Regions from separate parts of the Bacillus cereus group sp. N8 genome, predicted to be linked through region 1. Evidence: riboswitches for the same ligand, from Rfam matches in the RefSeq annotation. Region 1 holds a riboswitch; the other holds the start of a gene.

Region 1 (15,831 bases):
AAGTTCAAAGAACTTACTTGGAACGATAATTCCGATTGATAGAGACTGAATACGGCTCTTCTCATCGGCATTTATTTTTTTTGTATCAAGGAATTCAATAATATCCCAATGGAAAATGTTTAAGTATACAGCGCCGGCACCTTTTCGTTGGCCAAGTTGATTCGCATATGAAAACGAATCTTCAAGCAATTTCATAACAGGTACTACACCACTTGCGGCGTTATCAATACCTTTAATTTGCTCACCACGTGCGCGTAGCTTAGATAAGTTTAAAGCTACTCCACCACCGATTTTCGATAATTGCATTGCAGTATTAATGTTAAAGCCAATTGAATTTAAGCTATCATCCATCTCTAACAAGAAACAAGACACCATTTCTCCTCTTCTGCTTCTTCCCGCATTTAAAAAGGTTGGTGTCGCTGGTTGGTAGTTTTGTTTTACAATCATGCTTGCGAAGTGTTTTGCCTTCGCAACATCACCGCGTCCTAAGTATAATGACACAATTGCTACACGATCTTCATAGCTTTCTAAGTATTGTTTTTGATCATTCGTTTTTAACGCATAATCTTTATAGAACTTAGATGCTGCCATATAAGATTGGAACTCGAAGTTTTCACCATAAGCGATGTTATATACTCCCTCTACTTCCTCCAAGCTATACTCGTCCAGAACGTTGTAATAGTAATCGTGTTCTTTCATATACTCCATTCGCTCTGCCACGCTATTAAAATGAACGGTATTCTCTCTAGCTTCTTCCATAAAGACTTCTAACGCCTCTTTATCTTTATGAAGCTGATAAAAACCGTCCTGCATTTGCGTGATTTCATTATTCAGTTCAATGTGTCGCAATCTCCCGCACCCTTTCTTTAAAATATTCTACATCATTATTTGTTCCAGATAACTCAAATTTTGATACAATAGGCACTTCATATTTAGTAGAAATTTTGTCAGCACTTGCACCGAACATGTCTCCCCAATTACGATTGCCGCTTGCAGATACGCCTTTTAATTTTTCATTATTGCGTTCTAAAAAGTCTAAAACACGTTCCGGTACATTGCCAAAACCTGTTGTATACGTAATAAGAATAAAGTCTTCATCTAATACTAGAGCTTCATCAATTTGAACGGCCGGCATATTTAATTTGTGGATGAAACGCTTCACGTTTCCTGTCATAGAATCATATGCAACTAACATTTCCGACCCTCCCTCTCCAATATATATTCTCTGTATGTCGTTTCTTGTTTTCTCTATATATTGTATTACGTTTCAAAATAAGACACAAGATATATGTATAAAATCTTTATTTTTTTAACTTTTACTTTTCGACATGATCATCGTTTTTTTTCAATACAAAGACTATGAAACAACATTCTAAAACTCATGTCAATAAAGTGCTTTTCAAAAAAGTTGTCAACGCATTTAACCTCATTTTAAAAAAGTTAACAATATTTTTTGTCGTAAAACAGTAAATGCTGGAGGATTATATTTCTCCAGCATCACGCAAAAAAGAACAGACATTAAACGATAATCTGTTCTAAACAACGATTACATTTATCAATTTTACTTTATTAAATATTATACATACTCTTTCGTTCCTCGTTACATACTAAAAGATAACTATTATAGAAAAAGATTATTATTATGGAACTTCAATTTATTTATGAAAAAAATTATTCCGGGTGCTCAATACGCAAAATATCTTTTATAAATATATGATGTGGATTCTCATCTTTATCGAGCATTGTACATACAGGCGCTTCTTCATCAAAGTATACGATCATTCCTTCTACGTACTGATATGTATGTTGAACTTGTACAGTTACTTTAATTTCTACAGCTTCTTCATATGCTCTTTTTATTTTCTGAAGCATTTTTGCTGAACATTTTCGTTTCTCTGGATACATAACCATTCCCATAAACCTATTCCCAGCTCTATCTTTCCACATATAATCCCAATGCGGTAAAATGCCTTGTTTAAAATCGCCCATAATTCTCCTCCCCTTTATCTTCTATTTATGAACGTGGTGTTTCTGAATATGTATAAATTACCTGTCCACCGCGCTGTGCGTTCCCGATAATATGTTTAAAATCTTCTCGACTTACTACAACTTTCCTAAACGTATAAAATACATCTTTCGTTGCAACATACTCCTTTATTTCACCATTTTTCAGCTGATCCAAAATTGCATTTGCTAATTGTTCATCCATGTATTTCACCTCTCTGCAATAGTTTATTTTATCGCATCTTCTATAGGTCGACAACGGTAAATTTATCCCGTTACTATTATGTAATTCACTTTCATTATTTTTATAGCTATATCACTTTATTATTTTCGCACTAAATATCATATACTAACATAGCTACTTCTCTATATCAAACTTTTTGACGCTCTGTATAACAAAGTTCCAATCCACTGTTTGTTATTTTATTTTATGCTACAATATATGCATAGAACTAGGAGGGATACTATGATTCGGAAAGCAAAAAAGACAGATGCGATAGGAGTAGCACCTTTACTGTATAACGCTCTGCACGAAATTGCTGAAAAAATCACAGGTAGCACAGTTGAAGCAAAAGTGATACTAGGACTTGAAACATGGTTCGCAAAAGAAAATAATCGATTGAGCTATGAAAACTGTTTAGTGGCTGAACAAGATGGAAAGGTAGTTGGGGTTATTGTCGTTTATCACGGTAGTGACGCTGAACAACTTGATGCACCAATCGTACACTACTTAAGAGAACTACATGAAGACGAATCCATTACGTTAGAAAAAGAAGCTGAATTTGATGAGTATTATATTGACACGTTGTCAGTTTCAAATATGTACAGTGGACGTGGCATTGGCTCTAAATTAATCGATGCAGCTGAACTTCATGCAACTGAAAAAGGTCATGAAAAAATCGCCTTACTTGTTAATTTAGAAAACAAACGCGCTTTTTCACTATATGAAAAACTTGGTTACAAAAAAGATAACATCGTTATGCTTGTTGGTGAACCGTATGCCCATCTAATAAAACCATTACGGTCATTAGTTTCTATATCTTAAAAGGACAATTCTTTTTGCTTGTTATGTAAAGAAAGAGGCTGCCAAAGGGACAGCCTCTTTTATGTTAAATTCGTATTTAATACATTTCCATCCATTGCCTCACGAAATGTATACGTTGTACATCCCCATGGCTTTCTATGGAAAATAGGCGAACCTGACCACCCCATTGCCCTCAGTTCAGTCCCAATCATCACATTAAAATAACTATGACCTACAAGAGCAATACGTCCGTGTACGAGCGCATAGCGGTGTAACATATTAGCAGCTTGCCTTGCTCTTTCTCGTACTTCCTTATAAGACTCAACATCCTTACTATAAGCAGCTATCCATAGTGTACGTCCAATAAACATCCATACATTAGGTTTACATTTCAACCATTTTGGAGCATAAAAACCTGTCGGAATTTCAGCTTCCCTAAAAAGAGGATTTTGCACAAAAGATAAAGAATCCGTTAATTCGGTTGCTGATCGCACAGCACGCCTCTGATCACTCGTTACGACCAATTTCGCTGTTGTAATCGCCTCAATTGTTTCAATCGGTATATGAGCTTCTTTTACCGTAGTTCCTAAATCATATTGCTTCATCCATTCACGAAATGAAATAATTGTCATTGGCTCTATAGTACTGTCCAAACGACCATGACGAATAAAAGAAATTCGCATTCTTTCCACTCCCCATTCATCACTTACGAACTATATTATGTACTATTTCTTATTGCCATCATACCATGCATAAAAAGAAAGTTATATATCATTACATATCCCCACTACTATTATGCGTTATCGATGCATGCACACCATCCAGTCCATCAAAATATATAGTTGTTTCATGTTGACGCATTTTCTTCAACTGTATATAAGAAAATAAAAATAATAAAATCGCTATAAAGCTCCCCACAATTTCAAACATCATTTTACCGCCCCTAATTTCTCCTACTTTAGTAGGTCATTGTATCTTTTTTATTATACTCCCATATAAAGATGTATGCATTTTCATCATTCCTCTCCTAACAATATTTTTTTACATATTTTCTTACAAAAAGTGAATATTTTTTGAATTTTTACTTTGGAAACATTTACAAATTAGTAAATATAGTTCAAAATAAGAGGAAATAAAAAAAGCCCAAATTATTCTTTTTTGGGGAAAACTGTAACAAGGAGAGTTGCTTATGCAGATCGCAGAAACTGGAGATATCATTGAATTTAAAGGTGGAATGCAAGGCCGTGTTCAAAAAGTAAATCAAAATTCCGTTATTGTTGATTTAACAATTATGGAAAATTTCAGAGAACTAGATATGGAACCTCTTACAGTTGTAAGCCATAAAAACTATACTGTCATTAATCAACATGCATAATATAATAGAAAGAAAGGATCTGTATATCATACAGATCCTTTCTTTCTATATATATTAACGATTATCAACTGTTTCTGGATATAGATCGTGGTTCATCATACGGTAGTCTGCCATTTTCTCATACTTAGTTCCTGGGCGACCGTAATTACAGTAAGGATCGATTGAAATCCCACCACGTGGTGTAAATTTCCCCCATACCTCAATATAACGTGGATCCATTAATTTAATTAAATCATTCATAATAACGTTCATGCAATCTTCGTGGAAGTCACCATGATTTCGGAAGCTAAATAAATACAGCTTTAAAGATTTACTCTCTACCATTCTTTGTTCTGGAATGTAGCTAATATAAATTGTTGCAAAATCTGGTTGTCCTGTTTTCGGACATAAACTTGTAAATTCAGGACAATTGAATTTTACAAAGTAATCACGATTTGGATGGTTATTATCAAATACCTCTAAAATTTCTGGGCTATATTCAAATAAATATTTTGTATTTTGATTTCCTAATAATGTTACATCTTTTAAATCTTCATCTAATCTTCCTGCCATTTTAAACATCCCTTCTCATTATACGCCGCGTTTATTTCCCCATACTAACGCATGAAGCTGAGGCAATACTTTCGCATCATTCATTTCTTTACAATTAACAGCTTTTTCAATAAGCCACTCATACTTATCTAATAATTTCTTAATAAGCATTGCATCATCCACTGTTTTCGTATTATCGTTCCCTACTTGTAAGAAAAATGGTACATCCGGATAACGTTCGTGCATCTTAACTGCATATTCAAAGTCATGATCATCGAATACGACTACTTTTAAACTAATATCTTTTCCTGCTAGTTTCTGAATAACATCATCTAACTTCTGAAAATCTGTTTTCATTGTTGAACTTGGTGGTTTTGGCGAAATCGTTACCTCGTCAATTTGAAGTAACCAATCTTGCCATTTACTCCCTTGTGTTTCGATCGCCGTTCGCATCCCATTTTCTTTTAATATAGAAAGAAGCGACTCAATATTTTTCAATAAAACAGGATTTCCACCCGAAATCGTAACATGAGAGAAATTTTCTCCTCCAATTTCAACAAGCTCATTCCAAATGTCTTCCGCTGGCATTTGTCTAATTTGATCTTTCGCCGATCCATCCCACGTAAAAGCCGAATCACACCAAGCACAGCTATAATCACAGCCCGCTGTACGGATAAACATTGTCTTTTGTCCTACAACCATTCCTTCACCTTGAATGGTCGGACCAAATATTTCTAAGACGGGGATTTTACTCATCGAGCATCCACTCCCGTCTCACTTCCGCATAACTAGTCGGTGTCTCAAATAGACGAACAAATTCAACACGCGCTCCTTTGTATTCATTCGCACGATTATCTTTTGTTAATGCTTCTGCCATCTTTTCATAAATCCAAACTACCATATTTTCAGCAGTCGTATTCATTGCTGGTAATGTTTCATTTAAATAACGATGATCTAAATAAATTTCTATTTCATTTTTCCAAATTTCTTTTATATCTCCAAAGTCAATTGCAAGTCCTATTTCATTTACATATCCACTAATTCCAAATACAACTTTATATGTGTGGCCATGTAAATTTTTACATTTACCTTCATAACAGTGTAAATGGTGTGCTGCATCAAATGTAAATTCCTTGCTGACCATTACTCTTTTATTATGATATTGAAGTTGTTCACGCTGAATATCCTTGTCCATTTTTTGCAAATTTTCTACGATGCGAAATCCAAAAAAGTTATCCATTAGTTGTTCGCTCCTTCGCGTTCTTGTAAGTACGTATCTAATCCTGCTTTACGAAGTTGACATGCTGGACATTCACCGCAACCATCACCAATGATTCCGTTATAACACGTTAATGTTTTTTCTCGAACAAACTCGAATGCTCCAAGTTCATCAGATAATTTCCACGTCGCTGCTTTATCAATCCACATAAGCGGTGTATGAATAACAAACGGATAATCCATGGATAAATTTAAAGTAACGTTTAACGATTTCACAAACACGTCACGGCAATCTGGATAACCACTAAAATCAGTTTCACATACACCCGTTACAATATGACGTGCTCCAACTTGTTTTGCTAATACAGCAGCAAATGATAAGAATAATAAATTTCGTCCATCTACAAATGTAGATGGCAATTCACCTTCTTCATGTGTAATCTCCATATCCGTTCTCGTTAACGCATTTGGAGCAAGTTGATTTAATAGACTCATATCTAGTACCGTATGTTTAATTCCTAGCTCTTTCGCAATTTCCACTGCACAATCAATTTCTAACTTATGACGTTGATTGTAATTAAATGTTACAGCTTCTACTTCTGCAAACTGCTCTATCGCCCAAAATAAACATGTTGTACTATCTTGTCCACCACTAAAAACAACAACTGCTTTTTCTTTTTTCATTTCACTCATTCTCCTTCTCTACTACGAATAAGAAGAAAGAACGTTCTTGAACTGTCACAATAAAAAAACAAAACAATACCTAAGGATATTGTTGTTTCCATAGTTTTTTATAGAGGGAGTTCGCGAACCTCTCCCATGCGGTGCATGGAATTTCTTCTTTCATTGACAAAACATATTGTAACATATTGTATACTACCAGAAAAAATTTCTGATTTTTCCGCTATTTCATATCTCATTTCTCTCATTTTATAGTATGATTAATTTAATGTGAGAAGAGAGGAGGCATTCCACTGAAACTCTTTATTATTTACCTCTTTTTAAATATATTATTCATTCTCGTTACGATGCTTATATATCACTTATTTTGGAATCAAAAAGGAAAACGGTCTCCTAAATTAAATTCAGCTATATTTATTGTATTGTGTTGCCTCGCTACCATACTATGTATCACATTTGCAGCAAAAACAAATAATGGTTTTCAATTTGATATGCGTCATATCGTATTAATTGTCGGTACATTAACAGGAGGACCTATTGCTGGTGGTTCTATCTTAGTTGTATTAAACATATATCGCGTATTATTAGGAGGAGTCGGTGTTTTCCCATCCATTATTGCTTCTATTCTCCTATTTACGATTCTATTGTTAACGTACAAACTATTTAATCGCAGCTCAAATCATATAAAGATTCTACTTGCTATTTTTTATAGCATCGCCTATGGAATTGGTTGGATACCTTTTTTCCTTGCAGAAGTAGCAAATAAGACCGAGTATATACCACATATTATTGTATATGAGCTATGCACTATGATTGGTACCATTCTTATTTTGTATTTGCTACATATACTCCAAATGCAAATTCGTCTACAAAATGAACTTATGAACGCTGAAAAATTTCATTTAATCGGCGAAATGGCGGCTTCTATCTCGCATGAAATTCGTAATCCTTTAACATCTACGAAAGGTTTTTTACAACTATTGCAGTCCGGTACATGTACTGAGCAAGAACGGAAATTATATATCGATATAGCCATTAACGGTATCGAACAAGCAAATCATGTTCTTACAGACTACTTAACTTTTGCAAAACCGAGTATTGAAAAAGAACAACAATTACAAGTAGAGGATGAGTTACTTCATGCGTTATCTTTAATTACACCTCTCGCCAATTTAACAAATGTTCGTATGCATTACATAAAACAAAGTACATCTTTCTTTATAGCTGGTGAAAGGCAAAAGCTGAACCAATGCTTATTAAATATTTTAAAAAACTGCATTGAGGCTATGCCTAACGGTGGTGACCTTATTCTTACATTAGTTCCAGACCATAAACATATACAATTGTATATAAAAGATACAGGCGTTGGTATGGATCCAGAACAAGTAAAACGCCTCGGGTCCCCCTTCTACTCGACGAAAGAAAAAGGGACCGGACTCGGGATGATGGTCGTCTTCAGTGTCATTCAAGCAATGAATGGAAAAATTGATATTATTAGTGAAAAAGGAACAGGCACAACATTTTTATTAACTTTCCCAATCATACAAAAAACGTGATGAAATTCATCACGTTTTTTCTGTTCCTTCAACTAATTCTGCAAAAGCTTTCACTTTTCCATGTGGTTTTTGATTCTCTTTCCGAGCTTTCCAAGCGCGCTCTTCTTCTCTCTTTTTCTTTGACATACTTTTCAACTCCTTTTCTCTTCTCCATGTAGTATTCCAAAATGAGAAAGAAAACTATGCATGAGTAAAAAAGGAAAAGAAGCGGTTCACCGCTTCTTTTCCTTTTTCCCACTATTTGAGCGCATCCCGATTGGTAAAGAATAATAATCAATGCGGAATGCCACCCAATGATTAAAGTTTCACTTTATCGCTGTAAAATTGCATGTTTTGCTTCTTTTAACTGTGTAAGATGCCTTTGTTCGTGCAAATCCAGAAATTGAACCCATTGGTATAAATTCAAATCATTAAAAATAGGATGTTTCAATCCATTTTCAAATAATTCTTTTTCATCTATCACACTATGAAGTGCATGTAATAATTCTTGTCGTGAATGTTCTAGTAATTGAATTCCTTGCAGTTTTTTCATTAATGTCTCTGTTGGTTTCATTTGTTGAGGAGCTTCCCGTTTATATGTGCGATCAAGCGTAAGTTGGAGGTCTTTAAATGGAGCAAGCTTTCTTTCTTTTTTTTGCAAAGCATATACAAGGGCAGATGTGACAGACTGTTCAACTAAATGTAAATGATGCAAAATTTGAATAATACTCCATTTATCACGACGTGGCTTTACATTCACCTCAGTATCATTTAACATTTCAATTTCTGATAACAGCGTGCTTCGTGTAGACTGTAATGAGTGGACTAAAGTTTCTAAACTAACATCCATATTAGATTGAAGCATAATGCTTTCCCCCCTTTTGTTGGTGAAAAGAGGTGCTCCTTATTAGAAACACCTCTTAAATAATTCTGAATTTTCTTTTATTATCTCATCATTTTTCCATTATGTCGATGTTAAACATGTGAAAAAAAGCGCATGTTTTTTACAATTTTGTGTCGTCAACAGCACGTAACCACGCTTCAATTTCTGTAATTACACTTTTTACACAACCTTCAGCAAATGGCGATGTTAAATTTGCAACTTCTACTAATTCTAAGAATGATTTACTTCCACCTTGCTGACAAAGATTCACATAATCTTCCCAAGCCTCTTGTCTATTATCTCTTGCACGTTTCCAAAATTGCAGCGCACAAATTTGAGCTAACGTGTAGTCAATATAATAGAACGGTGAGCTATAAATGTGACCTTGACGTTGCCAGAAACCACCACGCTCTAAATAATCATTATCTTCATAATCACGATGTGGTAAATATTTCTTCTCTATGTTACGCCATGCTGACTTACGTTCTGCTGGCGATGCTTCTGGATTCTCATATACATAATGTTGATATTCGTCTACAGATACACCGTACGGTAAAAATAAAAGTGCTGAACTTAAGTGTGAGAAATAATATTTTTCCGCATCTTCTTCAAAGAATAACTTCATCCATGGCCATGTAAAGAATTCCATACTCATTGAATGGATTTCACACGCTTCATATGTTGGCCAATTGTATTCTGGAATTTCATACTTACGACTTTCATATACTTGGAAAGCATGACCAGCTTCATGTGTTAGTACATCAATGTCACCAGACGTTCCATTAAAGTTTGAGAAAATGAATGGCGCTTTATAATTCTCAATATATGTACAATATCCACCACCAGCTTTTCCTTTTTTCGCAACTAAATCTAATAAATCATTATCTAGCATGAAATTAAAAAATTCATCTGTTTCAGCTGATAATTCTTTATACATCGTTTTCCCGTGATTAATAATCCAATCCGCATCACCTTTTGGAGTTGGGTTACCTGTAGCAAACTCAAAGTTTTCATCATAATAAGCGAGCTTTTCTACACCAATGCGTGCTTTTTGTCTATTTCTTAACTCTGTTGCAACCGGAACGATATAATCTAATACTTGCTGGCGATAGTTCGCAACCATTTCAGCATTATAATCTGTACGATACATTCTCGCATATCCTAATTCAACAAAGTTTTTAAAACCAAGTGTTTTTGCAATTGTTGTTCTCACTTTAACAAGCTCATCATAAATACGGTCTAACTCTTCCTCATTCCCGGCTAAAAATCCGTAGTATGCTTCACTTGCTGCTTTACGTTCGCTTCTTTCTTTTCCTTGCATGAACGGAATAAGTTGTGATAATGTTCTTTCTTCTCCTGCAAAGTCAATTTTTGCAGATGCTAACAACTGTGTATATTGTGAAGACAATTTATTCTCTAATTGCAAATCTTTCACTACTTCATCTGAATATGTTTTTAAATCACATTCAGCTAAAGCAAATAATTGCTTTCCATAATACGCTTCTAATTCTTCACGGAATGGAGAATTCATTAACGCCTTATAATATTTTGTTCCGTAGCCTTGTACAACCGGGGAGTATTCATCAAAGAAATCTTGCTCTTCTTTATAAAAAGCATCTGTCGTATCAACAGAATGACGAATGTAACAAAGATTCCCCATTGTACCAAAATCATTGCGAATTTCATTGATTGAATTAATTACTTGTTTTTGTTCTTCAACTGTTTTTGCATTATCGAACTTTTCTAAAGAAACAGTAAACTTCTCTTTTAATTCTTCAATATTTGGCCGTTTATATTCATAGTCTTTAAATGACATGAACGCGCCCCCTCTCCATTATATGCATCATTACTATAATTCAATGCTTACTTACAAATATCCTCTTATTTTTCAGCAAAATACAGTAGATACTGTCATGATTACATGTAAACAAAAAAGCCTTGGATTTCTTTATCCAAAGCTCCTTTGGAACATATTGTTATTTTTCATACTTTCCAATCTTTTTTAATAGATCAAGTAATTCATCCTTTTCATCTTTCGTTAACATTTCGAAAGACTGATGTATAACTTGCTCATGCCCAGGAAAAATAGAAGCAATAAAGCTCTCTCCAGACTCCGTTAATTGTGCATAAATAACACGTCTATCATTCGGGCACGGGATTCTCTTTACTAGTCCTTTTTTCTCTAGCTTATCTACAACGTATGTAATGCTACCACTAGCTATTAAAATACGCTCACCGATTTGCTGAAGTGGTTGGCCTCCTTTATGATATAGTAGTTCTAATACAGCAAACTCAGTTGGATTTAATCCGTTACTTTGTATGGATTTATTTGTAGTATCCATAACAGAACGATGTACACGGGATAATGCAATAAATACTTTTAAAGATTGAGAAATATCTGCTCGCTCATTATTTGATGTCATACCATTTCAACCCTTCACTTAAATTCTCCACAACAAAAAGAAAAGCAATGTAGTACTTCATTACAATTTCCGAATGAATATTCACTCATCCCTTTTCCTCTCCCTAATGTAATGCAAATGATTCTTGAATAAAAACATGACAATTTTAACATAGTTTATATATAATGATAATAAAAAAGAAGGAGTACCAAATTTGAAATTCAAATTACAAAGCATAGTTTTTTACATACTGCTTGTTATACTGCCAACGATAGGGATTGGTGCCGCATTTTTTTCGTATCACACTTATCAAATGAAACAGGGAAACAAATTATCTGCTCATACTGTTCTCTTTTTATATAGAGACTATTTAGACCATCACCTTGGTGAAGCGATTTCTGCCTTAGAAATGCTCGCAAAAGTCGTAGGTACCGAGACTGGTAACATAAATGGAATTAAACAAATTGTACATGATACAGATGGAAACGATGCACGATTTTCTGGTCTATATTACGCTACACCAGAAGGAATCATTACAATCGCATCAGAAGGTGAATCAAGGCCTGTAGACGTCTCAGACCGTAAGTATATTCAAGACGCATTACAAACTAAGAAAACAACTGTATCATCTGTCATTACAGATCGCGTCCTTGGACATCAAGCTATTATGATTGCCTCGCCAATATTTAATAAACAAAAGGAACTCTCTGGGTTATTGTTAGCTAGTTTACGCTTTGACTACATTTCATCCTCTTTAAATGCTATTAAACCACAATATCATTTCGAAGTAACTGATAAACATGATGTAGTTTTTCTAACCGATGATAACAATGAAACAAGTGATGAGCATTCTAATATGCTTACTACCCCACTCCAAAGATTAAACTGGAAGGTCTCTGTTTCTCCGTTACCTATTCATCAACAAACCTTATACCAGTTAGTTTCAATAGAATGTATAGCTACTTTATTTTTAATGTCTATTTTATTTTTACTCGCTCAATATATGTTATTAAAACGGCAAACAAAACTAGAAAAACAACAAAATGAACTACAGAAGATTGAATTGGTTGGAACTTTTGCGGCTAGTACAGCTCACGAAATCCGTAATCCCCTTACTGGAATTAAAGGACTCGTTGCTCTATTAAAAGAGAAATATAGAGATGAACAGGATCAGTTCTACTTTTCAGTAATTGAACAAGAAATTGAACGTATTAATGAAATTGTAAGCGAATTTCTTATTCTTGGAAAGCCGACTGCCATCATTGAGCAAACATATGATGTAAGAACGATTCTTAATGAGGTAGCATTAATTATTCAATCTGAGGCGAATCTACATAACATTGTATTTCATTTACATTTGCCAGACCACCCTGTTCATATACTTTGCTCAAAAGACCATATGAAACAAGTGGTTTTAAACATTACAAAAAATGCAATTGAAGCTATGGCTTCTGGTGATACATTAACCATTGTAGTAACAAACAATGAAAAACACGCACAACTGCAAATTATTGATACTGGAAAGGGAATTCCAAAACATATTCAAAAACACCTCTTTCATCCGTTCTTTACTAATAAAGATACTGGAACAGGTCTTGGGCTTGTCATATGTAAACGAATTGTAGAGATGTACAACGGGCATATATTTATTGATAGTAAAGAAAACAAAGGAACGACAGTTCATATAGAGATTCCATTACACATAGTATAATTATCCTTATCCAAAAAGGATAATTATACTTATTTCATAAAACCAGCCACAAGCATTCTCCAAAAATTGCTCGATTTGCCTTCATACCCAATTTGAAAAATAGGGACCTTTATAATTGAAATCCATTTCGGTGTTTGTTTTTCTTTGTAACGCTGATACTGTACGATAAGCTTGTCCAATTCTTGACTAACTTGAATGGTCTCCATACTGTTTAATCCACTTGTTAATCCTAAATGAATCATTTCTTCACGTTTCATATGAATATCATGCGAAAGCTTTTCTAATGTGTACTTCCTTTTTACAGTAAACATCCATATCCCCCTTATTATTCTTCCATGCTCTAAACGTCTCTTCTACTTTAGCCCTTTAAGCATTTAATCCTATTTGAAGAATCAGAAAATTTAACATTTTCCCCCTGTAATTTACAAATCTTTACCCTCACTTTGAGAATTATTACAAATTATTCTATCTTTGTAAATACATTCGCAATAATAGACATTTTTTTCATCTTCTTTTTTGTAAATGCTCAGTAAACAGTGGGTTCTCTATTTTTAATGTACTTTTCTTCGACATTTTTTGTTTAATTTATGTGAAAACGCAAAACATAATGATGATTGATAAAGTGAAACTTTAATCAGTAGGGATTTTTCTCCCTCCAACTGATTATTAGCCCTCACCAATCGGGCGTTTACGGGCAGTGGATCTCCCACCTAACTTCTTTGCTCTAGCCGAATTTTGAGGTGGGAATATTACTGCCCGCAAATAGCGGGATAAAATAGAAAGGAAATATTTAAATGCGCAAATACACTATTACATTTCTCGTCTTCACCCTGTTCATACCCTTCTTCCTATTTCCTATTCAAGCAAACGCTCATACGAATAAAGTTGCTATTGTCATCGATGATTTCGGCAATAATATGAAAGGAACTGATAGGATGTTATCACTTCCTATTCCACTCACTATTGCTGTTATGCCATTTCTTCCTTCTACTAAACAAGATGCAATAGCTGCCCATAAAAAAGGGCATGAAGTTATTATACATATGCCCATGGAGCCAATTAGAGGAAAAAAAGAGTGGCTTGGACCGAAAGCGATTACAACAGATTTAAGCGATGAAGAAATAAACAATCGACTCGAACAAGCAATTCAAGAAATACCTCATGCAATAGGAATGAACAATCATATGGGATCAAAAGTAACCGCTGATGAAAGGATTGTACGTCTTATACTTTCTGCCTGTAAAAAACACGGTTTATTTTATTTAGATAGTAAAACAAATCCTAATAGTGTTGTCCCAAAAATCGGTAAAGAATTAGGGGTGCCTATCATTGAAAATCAATTATTTTTTGATGATGTATATACGACAAGTCATATTTCAAGACAAGCCCAATTACTCATCAAAAAAATTCAAGAAAAACCAATCATGGTAGCTATCGGGCACGTTGGTCCTCCAGGTGAAATTACATCACGTGTTATTGAAACTTCTATTCCTAAAGTTCGCGAACATGCAGACTTCATTTTTTTATCTGATTTAGTATTATCTCCACCTCCTGTTTCAAAATAAGATTCATTTCTCGTACTAAAAAAGGTAGCTATCTACATATAACAGATAGCTACCTTTCCTTTTTAACTTAAATATGATCTACATGACTCACCCTAAATCCCTTTTTCTCTATCTTTTCAATTAATTGCTTTAATCTTTTTTCATTTAACTCATCTGATATATTTACGATAATACGGCGAATATATTGATCACCATTATCAAGCGTAAACAGTCCACCTATATTGTATGCCTTTAACAATGTCCCCAGCTCTTTAATTGTTCCCTTACAATCTTGTGTTGCAATTGTTAATATATAACCACCCGTCCGCATACCGAATGAATCTTCAATAACATCAAATACATTAGAATGTGTTAAAATACCGACAAATTCATTATATTCATTTAAAACCGCTAAAAACGGGAGACGACGAATCACGTAAAAAGCTCTAAAAAAAGAATCCTTTTCAAAAATAAACGAATTTGAATCTTCCAGCACATCTCCTGTACTTACATGCTCTAATCCGCTATTACACTTCTTCTCTAAAAGATCTACTTTATAAATAATCCCCGTGAATTCCTTCTCATCTTCTGCTAATACGGGGATCGCCCGAAATCCCGTTTCATTCATAATTTGCAAAGCCTTTTCACCAGAATCATTCGTTTTGCAAAATGTCACCTGCTGTTTTGGCAGAAAATGATATTTAACTCGCAAAATATGTTCCTCCTTACATGTCAACATGTAATCTATATATAATAAGGAGACCTATATTTTATGAGTGAAATTTACTTTTAAAACGCTTTCATTTTTATATAATGGTAACCACTATGAATACACCTTTATATAACAGAACTTTTTGCCCCTTTTATCATTAAAAGCTTTACGTGATAGTTCATTAAATATTCTATACCTTCCAACCATTTTT
Region 2 (15,831 bases), on a different contig from region 1:
TGTTTGTTTTGTTTTCATCATTTCTTCCACCTTCCATAACAACTTATTTTTCACAAAGCTGCGCTGGTGCCATGATGAGTTAAATTTCTCCCTGCTATTTTCATTCCACAAAACCAAGACAAATCCTACCAAAAATAATGTAATATTTATAAGAAAATGACAAAAATAAGAGGAGCTTTTCTCATAATTCGAAAAGCTCCTCTTTTTTAATGTGTAGATGCATCACTAATTCCATGACCAGTATTAGATTTCACAAGAATTTCATCAAACTTCGCTGCATCTTCTTTCTTACTAGAGAAAATAGTTCCTAAATATGCTGCAAGGAATCCAAGCGGAATTGAAACAATTCCAGGTGTCGTATATGGGAATATCGCTTCCCCGACAAAAATAGCTTTTCCAACTACAGGATTCCAAACGTTTGGACTTAACGCTACGAGAACAATTGCTGATACAAGACCAACGATCATACCACAAATTGCACCCGTTGTATTAAAGCGCTTCCAATATATTGTAAATAATATAACTGGTAGGTTTGCACTAGCAGCAACTGCAAATGCTAGTGATACTAAAAATGCTACGTTTAATGTTTGCGCAAATAAAGCAAGTATAATAGATACTATCGCTACTCCAATAGACGCATAACGAGCCATTGAAACTTGTTCTTTTTCCGTTGATTTTCCTTTTCGAATAATCTCGTTATAAAAATCATGAGCAAATGCGGAAGCCGCTGTTAATACAAGACCTGCTACTACAGCTAAAATTGTTGCAAAAGCAATCGCCGATACGAATGCGAATAAGAAATCTCCACCTAGTGCTTTAGCTAATAAAGGTGCTGCCATATTACCGGCTGGATTTGCTTTAATAATTGCCTCATTCCCTACAAACGCCGCTGCACCAAATCCTAAGAAAATCGTCATAATATAAAATGCTCCAATTAACCACGTAGCGTACACAACAGATTGACGTGCCGTTTTTGCATCACGTACTGTAAAAAAGCGGACAAGAATATGCGGTAATCCCGCTGTACCAAGAACTAGTCCTAAATTTAAAGAAAGTGTATCGAGACCATCTTTATACTTTACTCCTGGATTTAAAAATGATTCCTTCAATGGAGTAGCTGTTTTCATTTGAGCGAACATTTCTGTCACACTAAAATTAAATTTCGCGAAAACGATAACAGAAATAATAAATGTACCTGCCATAAGTAGTACAGCCTTTACAATTTGTACCCAACTCGTAGCAGTCATACCTCCAAAAATAACGTACACTGTCATGAGTGTACCAACAATTAAAACGGATGTCGTATATTCTATTCCTAATAATAATTTAATAAGTGCACCTGCACCGACTAATTGTGCAATCATATAAAAAATCGAAATAGTCATCGTGTTAAGTGCTGCAATACCGCGAACCTTCTTTGCATCAAAACGCGCCGCAATCATATCTGCTAGCGTATACTTCCCTAAATTTCTAAGCGGTTCTGCAACTAGGTACAATACAACTAAGTAAGCAACTAAGAAGCCTATACTATAAAAGAAACCATCAAACCCAGTTAACGCTATTGCCCCAGCGATACCAAGAAATGACGCAGCAGACATATAATCCCCAGCAATGGCCAGACCATTTTGCCAACCAGTTAATCCCCCTCCAGCCGTATAAAACTCACTCGCATTTTTCGTTTTTTTCGATGCGAAATACGTGATAACAAGTGTACCAAGGACGATAATTAAAAATAGTGCAAAAGCAGTAGTATTCAAATTCAGCCCCTCCCCTTTTGCATATCTTGCAGAATTTTTTGCGAGATTTCATCAAAGGATTCTGCTTTTTTGCTATAAATCATACATAATGCCCATGTCATTATAAATTGTGCAAATGCAAATACCCACGCCCATGTAACATCACCAAATACCGGTGTATTAAGCACCTTTGAATACGATGTTAAAACAGGTAATGTAATAAAAAAACTTAAAAAGAAAATACTCATCGGAATGATAAACTTCTTTTTCGTATTTAATAACAATTGAAACTCTTCAGACTGAACAACCTCTGTATAATTCACCTCATTTTGTAACTTACGTGCTGACGTATCATCTCGTTTCATTCTCTGGTCCCCTCTCTTACTTGAGATACACTTCCCCCTTGCATACCTAAAGACTAAATTTTATAAATATTCAGAAACTTATTTTCATTTTAGACAATCCGTACATTCCTGCAAAGATTTTTCGATAGACATTTTTCGGCATTTTCCCCTAAGTTTTTAATATACTTTTTCACCATAAAATCCGCGTACTTCAATCCACACCAATCGGGATAAAAAAAGTAGTGCTTATCGCACCGCTTCTGTCTTTTTCTCTTTTTCTAAATTACGAGCTGTTTGGCTTAATTCAACTTCTTTTCCATCTTTAAGCGTTCCAAATATAAAATCGAATACTGGATTTGAAACACCAAACCAAAACTTTTCATTTTTATAATGGTGTAATATGTGCTGTTTTTTTAGCCATCTTCCAAACTTAGTGAAGGGACGAATCGGCTTATGTGCAATATAATGTTTCCATTCATAAACGAGGAGCATGATAATCATTCCGACTCCAAATGAAAGTGTAACAGTAACACTTTTTGTAATACCATATGATATAAGTAAATATATAGTGAAACTAGGTATACTAAACCATACAGGCAAAAATAAAAGTTTCAAATCATCCGGATATACGTGATGATCATAATGTAATCTTCTTAACATTTTTAATAAAAATGCATTTTTAGGCGGCTTTAAATGGAATAAAAAACGATGTGTCATATACTCGTTAAACGTATAAAAAACAATACCAAACAGACACGCTAACATACCGATCCATGTGAAAAATTGCATTTTTAAAATAAAGATAAAAATTAATAGAACACTATACATAATAACAATATCATGTTGCAAAAAGAACCCCTTTACCACTCTCTTCATCTTTCTTCCCCCTTTTCCAAAAAAACAGCCGTAACATATCGTTACGACTATTTCTTTTCTATTTTATTCTTATTCTATTCACTTTACAAATTTGCCTGCTGTTCTATTGTCGAGAAAAAAGTGTTCGGACCAAATATATTTTGCTTCGGGATAATGTGTTCTACTGCAAACACTGTTACTTCACCCCTTTGTACTTCTCCAATAATAAGCCCAAATATTTCATGATTTACCGCAAACGTTGGTTGTTTCGTTTGCAGCAACCTTGCTGCATTTTTAAATACCGCTTCATATAATGGGTTCCTGTCAGTAATTTCTTTTCGGATTTTTGGTGCTAATGTGATGATAATTTCTTTTCCGTCAATAGTGGTTCGATACATAAAAATCTCCCCTTCAATCTTATGTGAACAACTGTAAAGCTTTGTATGCAAAATGGATAGAATATCCTACTAAAATAATACCTGCTCCGGCTGTAATATAGCCAAGTGCTTTTGGTTTTAATAAAGTTCTTCCAAAATGTACAGAAAAAGCAATATTTAAGTTCCACAAAATAATACCAATAATAATGCAAAGACTGTACAAAAAAGCTTCTTGTTTCGTTACCCTTGTAAGCAATGAGCTAAGTGTACTTCCGTATATGCCAAACCAAAAAACAAGATTTAATGGGTTGGATATCGCAATTAAAAATCCCGCCATAAAGGATTGTTTAAGTCCACCTACCTCTTCTTTGTTATATTCCATATTCGAGTGGGAGATTCCTTGTTTTACACTTTGAAATCCTAAATAAAATAACAGGAAAAACCCAGTGCAGTACATAAAAGCTTGTACATATGTATACATAAACACAGAAGATAAACCAAAATAAATAAGAAGCATAAACAAAATATCAGCAGTCATTCCTCCGATTCCAACAATCCACGCATGCCAAAATCCACGTTCAATTCCACGTTTCAACATTTCAATATTAATTGGACCTACCGGTGCAGCTAATGAAATACCCAATACTATTTGTTGTATAATTGCTCCAAACATCTCTCTATCCTTTCTACTTCTTTTACTATTAAGTAATGATGCAAATATAGAAAATAGACTAGCTTTCATAAAAATTATTCACTAATACAATACCCTTTTTTATCCAAAATATACAAAAGAGCCATCCAGTTGATGGCTCTTATTTCACTATCCTATGATGAAAAGGACATTTACCTTTAATCGGCTCTATATCATCTCCAATAAAATATTGCTTCCATTCACGATGGTCAGAATCGCCATAGTGACTAATGTTAGGATGCTTCGGTAGCTGATCCCACTTTTCAACTCGCTCACGAACCATTTGTCTCGAGTATGAGCCTTTAGGACGATCTCCTTCTAAACCCTCGAAAATAGTTCGTGGCTGGAATCCAATAACGAGAGAATTTCCTAAATGCCTAGTCTTTCGCTGTTTATAAGCCGGTGCATTTCCAAACGCAAATATCGGTTCACCACCAAATGAAAATTCCCATAAATAATGATCTGGATCTGTTGGAATTTGCTTCGGCCATGTTTGATCATCGTTTTCATGTAAATATTGTAGTACGTTCCAAAAATAATCTCGATAATATTCGATTGATTTCTCTTCACATTCCGGTTCTACAAAAAGAAAAAATCCTCTTCTTACAATTGGCCGTTCTTTCATTAACTCCAAAAAAGATAACATTGTATTAGGTAAATGCCCCCAATCATTATGAGAGAGAAATGAATAACGAAGTTCATTCTTTTTCAAAGCTGTTAAACCGAAATAACACGGAAAAGTTGGTTCTAGCACGACATTCGAAAAATCATGAAATTCTTTTGCAACCCAATTCGGTATGTCGACTCTATTTTTCATTCCTTCATTATCTAATAAATAAGACTCATTCATTCTTTCACCTCATTATGTACAGCTTTCATTTAAGAATATTACATACGCGGCTTGTCCTATACCTTATTAAAAATTTGAGCGGAAAGTTATTTAAAAATACAAAAAATAAAACCGCTTACTTGACTAAATTCTACCAATACGTGTATATTTAAATTAATCATTTAGCAGAATATTCTAGAATATAGCATTTTTAAAATATATTTTCTTTTCAATGAATTTCACTAAATGAAAAAAGTAATCGTTTTTTAGGAGGAATTGTAACATGCAAGGAAAAGTAAAATGGTTTAACAATGAAAAAGGTTTTGGATTTATCGAAATGGACGGCTCTGATGATGTATTCGTACATTTCTCTGCTATTCAAGGTGACGGCTACAAAGCTTTAGAGGAAGGTCAAGAAGTATCTTTCGACATTACTGAAGGAAACCGTGGACCTCAAGCTGCTAACGTAGTAAAACTTTAATACAGCATACGACAGGAGGTTACCTAACTTGGTAACCTCCTTTGTTATTCCTTTGTATATTTCCCTTTTACAGAGCAAAAACTATGTGAAATGCGCAAAATACAAAGGAGGCAATAACAATGGGTTCACATGTAAATGATTTTGAAGAAGTAAAATTCCGTGTAGAAACTGCACAAAAAATGGTAGGTTCTGCAACCATCTCAATGGATCCGGACACATTAGAGCATGCCACTACTGCAGTAGAAGCGGCTCGTTCTCAGCTAGAAATTATGAAATCTGTTGCGACAGATTTAGATGAGCCATTTCTCATGAATGAAGAAAAAAAATTAAGTAAATGTGAGCATCAATTACACGAAGCAAAACATTAAAAAAACATCCAGAGAAAATTCTCTGGATGTTTTTTATGACAATTGCTCTCCATACTTTTTCAACTTCTCTCCAACCGTACATTGCCGTATACAAAAAGAATGGGCATAGTATTTACTATGATTTTTCCGATTATGTTCCTGCAGGAAACACCCTTCGCAATACGTCTCTAATAAGTCATTTACCTCTGTAATGAGTTGCTTTTTCTTCACCTTGGCACCTCTCTATTCGGTTATTTCTTTATGACTGTCAATTACCGTCCCCTCTAATGCTTGCGTTGCTAATTGATGCGCCTCTTTATTTTGTTTTCTAGATATCGGTTCACAAACAAGCTTTAATTTCATTTGCTTCGCTTTTTGTTCAATTTGATCTAAGTAATGATTTAAATGTTCATCATAGCAAGGCCATTCACCAGCTAATTGCTGCAGTACAACTTGAGAATCCCCCCGAAGTGTAACCGGTTCATATTTAATTCCTAATTCCTCGAGTGTATTCATCCCGTATAATAATGCTGCATACTCCGCTTCGTTATTATCATATATGCCTTCTATGTATGCATTGCGACGAATTCGGTAATTTGTATTTCCTTTTTTATAGTACACACATATACCAACCCCAGCTTCTTTCGTCTGTACATCATAACCACCATCAAAATAAACTTGAATTTCTCGGGGATCTTCCTCCACTTGCTTACTCAGTTTTTTCATTTCTTTTAATGACCATTCCGCATCCATTTCATCGAAAAATAACAGTTCTTTCGCCCTTCCTGTTTTCTCAAAATCCTCTGCAAATTGAAGCACTTCTTCTATGTTCATATAATCTGTTGTTAATTCAGTTTGTAAACCACGCTTCGTTTTGTACAACCAATGAATTTTATATTTCATACTAGATTCCCCTTATATAAGACTTCTTATATTTATTTTATTATATTTTATCAAGAGTCACAGTATTATATTCAATATAATCACATACAAAAAGAGCCCTCCTATATAAAGGACGGCTCTTTCATCTATTACATAAATCTTTCAAATTGTACTCGCTTATTAATCCAGTACATTACAGGCATACCAATCGCCATGACAACAAATTCACCGACTGCACATGTTAACCAAGTCAACATAAATGGTAAATCAAATGCAAGATGAAGTTCAATTGCTATCATAAACATTGTAATTGTAAAGATAACTGTATTAAAAATCATACGAGCCCAAACACCTTTAATAAAGCGCATAGAAATAATAGTTGCAAGTAGTGCAAGAATTGATTGCCCTACTCCAAATACTAAATCATAAGCGATCATAGGTGAGAAAAAGAGATTCGTTAAAAATACACCTAATACAATACCGTAAATTGCTTTCTTATTGAAGACAACGAGATGATTAAACATCTCTGAAATACGAAACTGTACATTCGTAAAGCCAAATGGCTGAATAAGCATAGAAACAGCAATATATAATGCCGCTAAAATACCATTACCGACTAATGTTCTTATATTCATGACAAAATCTCCTTAGTTTTTTTACGTGGGATGGTTTCGAACCACGTTATTCGTTTTTAAGCAACAAGATTATATTTTACGTGGTAGCCACTCTTTCGTCAATAGATTCCTATCATTTACTACCTTTTTTCTTTTGGACAACGTATAATAAAACATATGAAAGATTTAGGAGGTTTCACTTCATGACAGCAACAATTCAAAATGAAAAAGTGATCGTTTCCATTTCTGACAAAGGTGCAGAATTACAAAGCGTTCGCTTAAAAGCAGATAACACTGAATACTTATGGCAAGGCGATTCTACTTACTGGGGACGCCGCGCACCAATTTTATTCCCAATTGTCGGCCGATTAGTAGATAATACATACTACGTAGATGGTAAACCATATTCTTTAACACAACACGGCTTCGCTCGTGACCTTACATTTTCTGTAAAAGAACAAAATGAAACGAATATCACTTATATCGTTACTAGTAATGAAGAAACATTAAAAAAATACCCATACGAATTCGAATTACTCGTTTCTTATGAAGTAGACGAACAAAATATACATGTTACATATGAAGTAAATAATCCTACTTCAAAAGAGATGTTCTTCTCAATCGGAGCACACCCTGGTTTCAACTTCCCCTTATTAGAGGGTGAATCATTTACAGATTATCATTTATCATTTAATGGTTCTGAACGCTTAGAAACAAACGTATTAGAAGGACCTTACCTTTCAAGTAAAAAGCAATTAATCGCTGAAAATACGAATGAATTACCACTTACATACGATTTATTCAAAAATGATGCGCTTATTTTTGAAAATATGAATACGAATGAAATCTCTATTCGTTCTCATAAACATAATAAATTTGTAAAAGTAGAATTTGACGGCTTCCCATTTGTCGGCGTATGGACACCAGGCGAGAACGCACCTTTCTTATGTATTGAACCTTGGTACGGGATTGCTGATGAAATAAATCCAGCAAAAGATTTTAAGGAAAAAAAAGGGATTCAATCTTTACAAGCGAATGAAACATTTACATGTCGTTATAGTCTTACAATCGGCTAAGTACTCTATCCCCTACTTCAAGGAAACATATAAGTAGGGGATAATCTTATAATTTGGAGGTTTCTCATTTTGATTGAAGTATATATTGATGGTGCATCAAAAGGAAATCCTGGTCCTTCTGGTGCAGGCGTGTTTATTAAAGGGGTTCAACCAGCTGTACAATTATCACTGCCCCTTGGGACAATGTCCAATCATGAAGCAGAATACCACGCTTTACTTGCAGCATTAAAATATTGCATGGAGCATAATTATAACATTGTCTCTTTTCGTACAGATTCACAACTTGTCGAGCGAGCTGTTGAAAAAGAATACGCAAAAAACAAAATGTTTGCACCACTATTAGAGGAAGCACTGCAGTACATAAAAAGTTTCGATCTCTTTTTTATTAAGTGGATTCCAAGTAGTCAAAATAAAGTCGCTGATGAATTAGCTAGAAAAGCTATCTTACAAAATTAACGGGGGTATGAGTGTGAAAAAAGATTGGATTGCTCCTCTTGCTTTATTATTTGTCTCTTTTATTTGGGGAGCTACGTTTGTTGTCGTTCAAAATGCTATGTCTTTCGTTGGTCCATTTACTTTTAATGGTATTCGCTTTTTATTCGCTGGAATTATTTTATTATTCGTTCAAATGATTTTCTCGAAAAAATCTTCAAAACAAGATATAAAACAGAGTAGTCTCGCCGGATTAATCGTTGGCTTCTTTTTATGTGTTGGCTATGTATTACAAACATTCGGCTTACTTTATACAACTTCTTCAAAAGCTGGTTTCTTAACAGGGCTTAGTATCGTTATGGTACCAATTTTATCTTTTATCTTTTTAAAACAAAAAGCTACCATTTTTATCGTACTTGGTATTGCTGTAGCAACAGCAGGTTTATACTTATTAACGGCTGGTGATTCTTTTCAATTAAACATTGGAGATATACTCGTTCTCGGTTGTGCAGTTGCTTTCGCTGCCCATATTCTTGTTAACGGCTTCTTTTCTAAGAAAATATCACCTTTATTGTTAAGCACGTCGCAAGTATTAGCTGTCGGTATGTTTTCTTCTATTTGCGCCTTTTTGTTTGAAGATTGGGAAAAATTATTTTCAGTAGCACTATGGACGAATTCTTCCTTTTTATTTGCTCTATTTCTAACGTCCCTATTCGCGACATCCATTGCTTTTTTCATTCAAACATCGGCACAAAAACATACGTCTCCAACGAGAGTAGCAATTATTTTCGCAATGGAGCCCGTTTTTGCTGCCTTAACAGGTGTTCTCGTTGCAAATGAACAGCTTTCTATTTCTGCCATTATCGGATGTCTATGTATTTTCCTAGGTATGGTTTTTGTTGAACTACCTTCCAAAACAAAAAAAGAAGCGCGGGCTGCGTGAAGTTACGCTTGTAACTTCCGCATAAAAGCCTTAGCGCTTTTTTTATCTGTAATTTCTTCTTCTTTCAATCGTTCTAATAACGCAACAAAATAACTACCATCAAACTGGAATTGATGCTTAATCGTCGCTTCTATTGCTGCATTCACAATTCCATCAGACGCACCGGTGTATCCTTGTCCGAACATAATAAACCCTTGTGCTTCCTCTGATAATTTAAATCCTTTCGTATGTAAGAATGAAAGATAATCTTCTACTGTTTGCATGATATTCCCACCTACTCAAAAATTCTCCATCTCCTATCATACATGTTTTTACACGCTATGAGAATGAAATTTATTTGACAACTTTGTAAATCTATTGTCTACTCCGTAGACAATAGAGGATTTCCTTACAATATAAAAGAATATGTAAAGTGGAATTTATTTTATATTAAAGGGGATATCGAATGAAACAGGCACTATTAATTATCGATGCTCAGCAAGAATTAATTGATGGAAATAAACAAGAAAATGAAGTTTTTCGTAAAACCGAGCTATTATCTACACTAAATACAGCCGTACAGAAAGCAATAGATTCAAATGCCCTTATTGTTTTCGTAAGAGATATTGATGTCGCTTCTGGTAGCGGCGTGGGATTTGAAGTACATAATCAAATTAAAGTACCTCAGTCTGCAATCCTTATTAATAAAGCAGCAACAAATTCATTCTATGGCACTTCTTTACTTGAACTTTTAAAAGAAGAAAAAATTAATCATATTGTTATAGGTGGATGTAAAACAGAACATTGCATTGACACCGCAGTTAGAACAGCTACTGTACAAGGATTTGACGTTACATTAATTAAAAATGGTCATTCCACAACTGATTCTGACGTATTGTCTGCAGAGCAAATTATTGGTCATCATAATAAAACTCTACACGGTCATTATAATGTTGATCATTTTTCTATGGTGAGAGATATCGAGGAAGATCTCTTTCAGCCAACTCACGACCAATATCGTGATTAACGAAAAAGAATCCTTCATTCAGAAGGATTCTTTTTTATCCAAAAATTTGTGCCGCAATACTATATAGCTCATTATTCCTTTTTAATAATTTATCGCTATTTTTCATCATAATTGGTGGTGTATTAACCTTTTTGAAACCAGTAATCTCTAATTCTTTCATGAAATCTTTCTTTCCTTCTGGTACATCAATTCTTAATTTACCATGATACTCTCTTGCTAAATAATGTACAATCTTCATTGCCATCGCATCATTTCTTGCAACGACTGGTCCTATTATTTTATTTTCTGGTGTTTGTATACTTAAACCGTAACCTAATACATTTTGTTCCTTATCCTTTACAACAATACACTGTTCACTTTGCATAATTCTTTTCGTTAAGAACTCTTCTCTATTTGTTCCAAACGCATACTCATCTAATTTTATTATTTCTTCTAAATCACACTCTTCATAATTCATCATATAATCTTCATTTCCTACACAATAATCATTCCCATTGTACGAGTTACATATGTATTTAGAAACATAGCTTACTGCTCTAAATCCTAATTTTTCATATAGAGGCTTTCCCTCATCCGTAGCAATAAGCATAATGGGAGTTTGAACCGATACGCTCTTAATGCATAAATTCGTTATCGCCTTTCCAATCCCTCTTCCCTTATAATCCGGATGTACAATCACCATTCCTATTGACGCTAACGCCTCTCCGTATAATATAATTGCAGCGCTTGCAATAAGTTTTTTTCTCTCATTCCATACGCCATATACAATACATGAGTTAAAAATCGTTTCAACTTCTTCTCTATTATAATCCCAACCAATATAAGCAGATAACGCTACAATGTCCTCTATTTCTTCTTGCCTAAGACGTTCTACCCTCATTTCCAATTCAATCATTCTCCATCTCCTTATCTAGACATTTGAATCATTCTTTCCAAATCAACTTGTACATGTTTCCCTTTATCTGTCACACACATATCCTATTTTGACCAAGACTATAATATAAATGAGGTGACAACATGCCCATTACGAATCGATTTTCTACCACCACTAACGGCGCACTCGCTATTACAGGAAACACTCTCGGCTTAAGTAAAATTAGTAATCAAAACCGTGCTGGTACAATCGGGGCAATTGGTGCATTCGTAACTACGAATACTGCTTTACAAGTAACTACTTTTCCTGCTGGTACAACATTAAACTATACACAAAATAGTTCTACCGCTATTTTGAATATCCCTGCTGGTAGTACTATCCTTTACGCAGAACTTGTTTGGGGAGGAAACTATTTATCTCGTGATCAAAACATTACGAGTTTATTAGGAAACCCCGTTTCTTTTACAACACCTGTGTCAACTTACTCAATTACCCCTTCAGCTGTTACAGCTTCAAATCAAACTTTCGTTTCTGGATCTGTCACATTTGGATTCTATACACGGTCCGCAGATGTAACATCCCTCGTTCAAGCTGGAGGATCCGGCTCTTATACAACTGGCTCTGTCCCTGGACTTGTTGACCCTTTAGATGCTTCTAACGGGGCTATCAATTCTTCTGGATGGACGCTCATTGTCGCTTATCAAAACGGTTCCTTACCCGCAAGAAATTTAACAATTTATGTAGCTGGTAACCGTGTTTCTGTAGAAACTGGTAGTGCCGATGTATCAGTCTCAGGATTTTTAACACCTTCAGGAGGACCTGTAAGTAAGAACACTACTTCAACCACTACATTTACTCAAGTAAACGATGCAAATGTCATTTCAACCAAAACAGTGGATCGAGCGTTCGCTACCGTAGGGGATATATTAACTTATACCGTTACTTTGACGAATGCAGGAAGTGTTTCCGCTGATAGCCCTACTTTCGTTGATACGAATCCAGACGGTACTACCTTTATCCCAAATACTTTCCTTATTAATGATATACTCCAAAATAACGCCGATCCAAATGTCGGTGTTCCGTTACCTTCCATTCCTGCTAACGGCTCACTTACCGTCTCTTATCAAGTAACTGTCACCTCTTTCCCAACACAAAACCCAACAATAAATTCATCTAGTACACAATATAGTTTTATTTTAATTCCGGGCGACCCGCCAACTATAGAAACATCTTTAAGTAACACTGTAAGTACACAAATCAACTTAGCAAATGTAGTTATTGTCAAACAAGTAGATTTAACTATTGCAGATGTTGGGCAACCGATCACATACACAATTGCTCTAGCCAACCCTGGAAATACTTCAGCAAATAATGTAGTCGTTACTGATATACTCCCTCCTGGTATGACTCTCGTACCAAATAGTATTTTTATAGGCGGTGCTTTACAGTTAGGTGCAGATCCAAGTGTTGGTCTTCAAGTTGGTACTATTCCAGCAGGCGGCATTACAACGATTGTTTTCCAAATTAGTGCAAATAGTTTACCTGCACCAAATCCAGTTCAAAACAGCGCTGCACTTCAATATAGCTTTATCGCAGATCCAAATTTACCTGCTGTTGTTAGAAACGCTACTAGTAATATAGTAACTACACAAATTAATACTGCTAATATTGTTGCTACGAAACTAACGAGCACAAATTTCGCTGATGTTGGCGATGTCATAACTTATGCAACGATTTTAACTAATAACGGCAATATCCCTACCTCCAATGTAACGTTTACAGATATCATTCCAGCTGGTACCATCTTCCTTCCTAACACTGTAATGATTAACGGTGTCCCTATAGCCAATGCAAATCCCGCTAATGGCATTCTTATTGGTACGATAGGAGCAAATTCATCACGTACCGTTTCATTCCAAGTTTTTGTACCAACTATTCCTGCGGTAAATCCAATTACGAATCAATCAGGCACTACTTTCCAATACACATATGACCCATCTAAACCAGCTGTAATGCAAATGGTAGCTTCTAACACTGTACTGACAACTATTAATAACGCTACGATTACCTCTGCAAAATCTGCAGATAAACAGTTTGCGAACGTAAATGATATTATTACGTACACAACTACTTTAGCGAATAACGGGAACACACTTGCATCAAACGTGATATTTACAGATTTAATTCCAAGCGGGACATCGTTTATTCCTAATAGTGTAACAGTAAATGGGAATATACTGCCTAATGTAAATCCATCGAATGGAATAGCAATTGATCCAATAAATCCGAATGCAAATACGATAATTTCGTTCCAAGTGCAAGTAATTTCCATCCCGAATCCGAACCCAATCCCTAATCAAAGTAATACAGCATACGAATATGTCGTAAATCCTAACTTAGCTCCAACATCTGCCAATGCGTTAAGTAACGTAATAACAACTCAAATTAATAACGCTACAATCGTCGCTACTAAGTCAGTGAATGCACCAACAGCTGCAATTGGAGATATCGTCACCTATACGATTGCAGTAACAAATACAGGTAATATCCCTGCTAGTGCAACTGTTTTGACGGATGGACTTGGTGCAGGAGCGTCATTTATCCAAAACTCCGTAACTATCGATAATGTTCCACAACCAGGATTAGATCCATCACTTGGTGTTCACTTAGCAGATATTTCACCAGGAGATACTGTATTCATTACTTTTCAAGCACAAATTTTAGCCATACCACCTAGTGGCACATTAACAAATAATGCTCTTGTAAATTATGAATATACCGTGAATCCAAACCAATCACCTGCTGTTGGTAGTACAATTACAAACACAACGGTTACTCCAATTATTGATGCTACTCTATCTATAAATAAAACTGTCAATTCAACATTCGCTACTATTGGAGATACACTTACTTTCACTTCTACCATTACTAATTCCGGTAACACTACCGCAAACAATGTTATTTTTACAGATTTAATTCCAGATGGTACAACGTTTATTCCAAATAGTTTTACAGTAAATGGAACAACCATTCCTAATGCAAATCCACAAAATGGTATCAATATCGGTAACATAAATTCAAATGCATCAGTTATACTCAGCTTTCAAGTAAACATTACAACAATTCCAAATCCTAATCCAATCCCTAATAAATCATCGGTTCAATATAGTTTTATTGTAGATATTAATGAACCACCTGTTTCACGAACAGTTAAATCCAATAAAACTTTTACACAAGTAAATACTGCTTCCGTTATCGCAACAAAAACTGCGAGTAGTGCATTTGCTGCTGTTGGAGATACAATTACGTATACAACTACCCTCACTAATAGCGGAAATACTACTGCAAACACGCCTGTTTTTATCGATATATTACCACCTGAACTTTCATTTGTTCCTGATAGCGTACAAATTAACTCCATCCCACAACTTGGATTTAGGCCAGATAGCGGGATTTCTTTAGACTCAATTCCAGTTGGAGGAACGACAACAATTAGTTTTCAAACTATCGTTGGCTCAATACCAGCTACAAACCCAACATTGAACCAATCTAGCACAACGTACTCAATCATTGTTGACCCTACCCAGCCACCGGTGACAGAAACAGCTACAAGTAATCCAACTTTAATTCAAATTAACGAAGCAATCATTCAAGCAACGAAAAGTGTGGATCGACTATTTTCTGACATCGCACCTGGAAATTCATTTTTAACGTATACTGTTTTGTTAGAAAATATAGGAAATACTACTGCTACTCATATTACTTTTACAGATTCGATTCCAAATAATACAGTATTTATAGAAAATAGCGTTCGAGTAGGCGGGGTTTTATTACCTGGAGTAAATCCAGCGAACGGAATACCAATTGGGGATATTATTGCGGGAGATTTTATAAACGTCACCTTCCGTGTGCAAGTAGTTAGCATCCCAAATCCTATTTTTACAATCGGACCCGGAGGACCAAACTCACCGGTTGTAAACGGCGCTTCTATTAATTATCAATTTATGACAGGACCTAATTTACCACTTGTTTCACGAAATACGTCATCTAATTCTGTTTCGACACAAATAAATTCTGGGGAAATTGCACTCGTTAAATCTGTAGATAAAGCTTTCGCAACGATTGGCGATACCATTTCTTATACAATCACATTAAGTAACCCTGGAAATGTCACTTCACAAAATATAATTTTCACGGATATTTTGCCTGATGGAACGACATTTATATCTGGCAATCTTGTAAATGATTCTGGTGCGCAGCAAATTGGAAATCCAGCGAACGGAATTCAGATTGGAAATATAAACCCTGGTAGTACGGTTTCTATTACGATAAACGTACTTGTAG

The links. Region 1 has a riboswitch for preQ1 ahead of queC (7-cyano-7-deazaguanine synthase QueC). Riboswitches for the same ligand answer to the same signal wherever they lie in the genome.
Region 2: it holds a riboswitch for preQ1, as region 1 does, so the genes downstream of both, JDS80_RS05230 (QueT transporter family protein) here and queC (7-cyano-7-deazaguanine synthase QueC) in region 1, are expected to answer to the same signal.

What each region holds. Positions count from the first base shown of each region.
Region 1 covers NZ_JAEHBK010000004.1:38,682-54,512, forward strand. Annotated here, with positions in the region: partial or broken gene JDS80_RS08595 (ribonucleotide reductase N-terminal alpha domain-containing protein) at 1-849, opposite strand, end outside; gene nrdI (class Ib ribonucleoside-diphosphate reductase assembly flavoprotein NrdI) at 836-1,195, opposite strand; gene JDS80_RS08605 (hypothetical protein) at 1,672-1,989, opposite strand; gene JDS80_RS08610 (hypothetical protein) at 2,015-2,209, opposite strand; gene JDS80_RS08615 (GNAT family N-acetyltransferase) at 2,471-3,049, shown strand; gene JDS80_RS08620 (histidine phosphatase family protein) at 3,109-3,711, opposite strand; gene JDS80_RS08625 (hypothetical protein) at 3,803-3,961, opposite strand; gene JDS80_RS08630 (YkvS family protein) at 4,218-4,403, shown strand; gene queF (preQ(1) synthase) at 4,458-4,955, opposite strand; gene queE (7-carboxy-7-deazaguanine synthase QueE) at 4,974-5,690, opposite strand; gene queD (6-carboxytetrahydropterin synthase QueD) at 5,683-6,174, opposite strand; gene queC (7-cyano-7-deazaguanine synthase QueC) at 6,174-6,836, opposite strand; PreQ1 riboswitch class I at 6,930-6,973, opposite strand; gene JDS80_RS08655 (ATP-binding protein) at 7,181-8,389, shown strand; gene JDS80_RS31385 (DUF6254 family protein) at 8,399-8,515, opposite strand; gene JDS80_RS08660 (DinB family protein) at 8,700-9,233, opposite strand; gene JDS80_RS08665 (M3 family oligoendopeptidase) at 9,373-11,067, opposite strand; gene JDS80_RS08670 (MarR family winged helix-turn-helix transcriptional regulator) at 11,228-11,674, opposite strand; gene JDS80_RS08675 (ATP-binding protein) at 11,868-13,364, shown strand; gene JDS80_RS08680 (aspartyl-phosphate phosphatase Spo0E family protein) at 13,394-13,675, opposite strand; gene JDS80_RS08685 (divergent polysaccharide deacetylase family protein) at 14,159-14,929, shown strand; gene cbpA (cyclic di-AMP binding protein CbpA) at 14,997-15,620, opposite strand; gene JDS80_RS08695 (class II aldolase/adducin family protein) at 15,746-15,831, opposite strand, start outside.
Region 2 covers NZ_JAEHBK010000002.1:213,013-228,843, forward strand. Annotated here, with positions in the region: gene JDS80_RS05175 (aspartate aminotransferase family protein) at 1-18, opposite strand, end outside; gene JDS80_RS05180 (solute symporter family protein) at 207-1,757, opposite strand; gene JDS80_RS05185 (DUF485 domain-containing protein) at 1,760-2,101, opposite strand; gene JDS80_RS05190 (sterol desaturase family protein) at 2,327-2,956, opposite strand; gene JDS80_RS05195 (hypothetical protein) at 3,040-3,333, opposite strand; gene JDS80_RS05200 (LysE family transporter) at 3,353-3,985, opposite strand; gene JDS80_RS05205 (YqcI/YcgG family protein) at 4,125-4,853, opposite strand; gene cspB (cold shock-like protein CspB) at 5,116-5,313, shown strand; gene JDS80_RS05215 (DUF2564 family protein) at 5,433-5,681, shown strand; gene JDS80_RS05220 (zinc-finger domain-containing protein) at 5,715-5,891, opposite strand; gene JDS80_RS05225 (ribonuclease H family protein) at 5,904-6,563, opposite strand; gene JDS80_RS05230 (QueT transporter family protein) at 6,692-7,177, opposite strand; PreQ1 riboswitch class I at 7,184-7,228, opposite strand; gene JDS80_RS05235 (aldose 1-epimerase family protein) at 7,360-8,232, shown strand; gene JDS80_RS05240 (reverse transcriptase-like protein) at 8,302-8,688, shown strand; gene JDS80_RS05245 (DMT family transporter) at 8,702-9,607, shown strand; gene JDS80_RS05250 (DUF6123 family protein) at 9,610-9,870, opposite strand; gene JDS80_RS05255 (cysteine hydrolase family protein) at 10,053-10,613, shown strand; gene JDS80_RS05260 (GNAT family N-acetyltransferase) at 10,648-11,508, opposite strand; gene JDS80_RS05265 (beta strand repeat-containing protein) at 11,631-15,831, shown strand, end outside.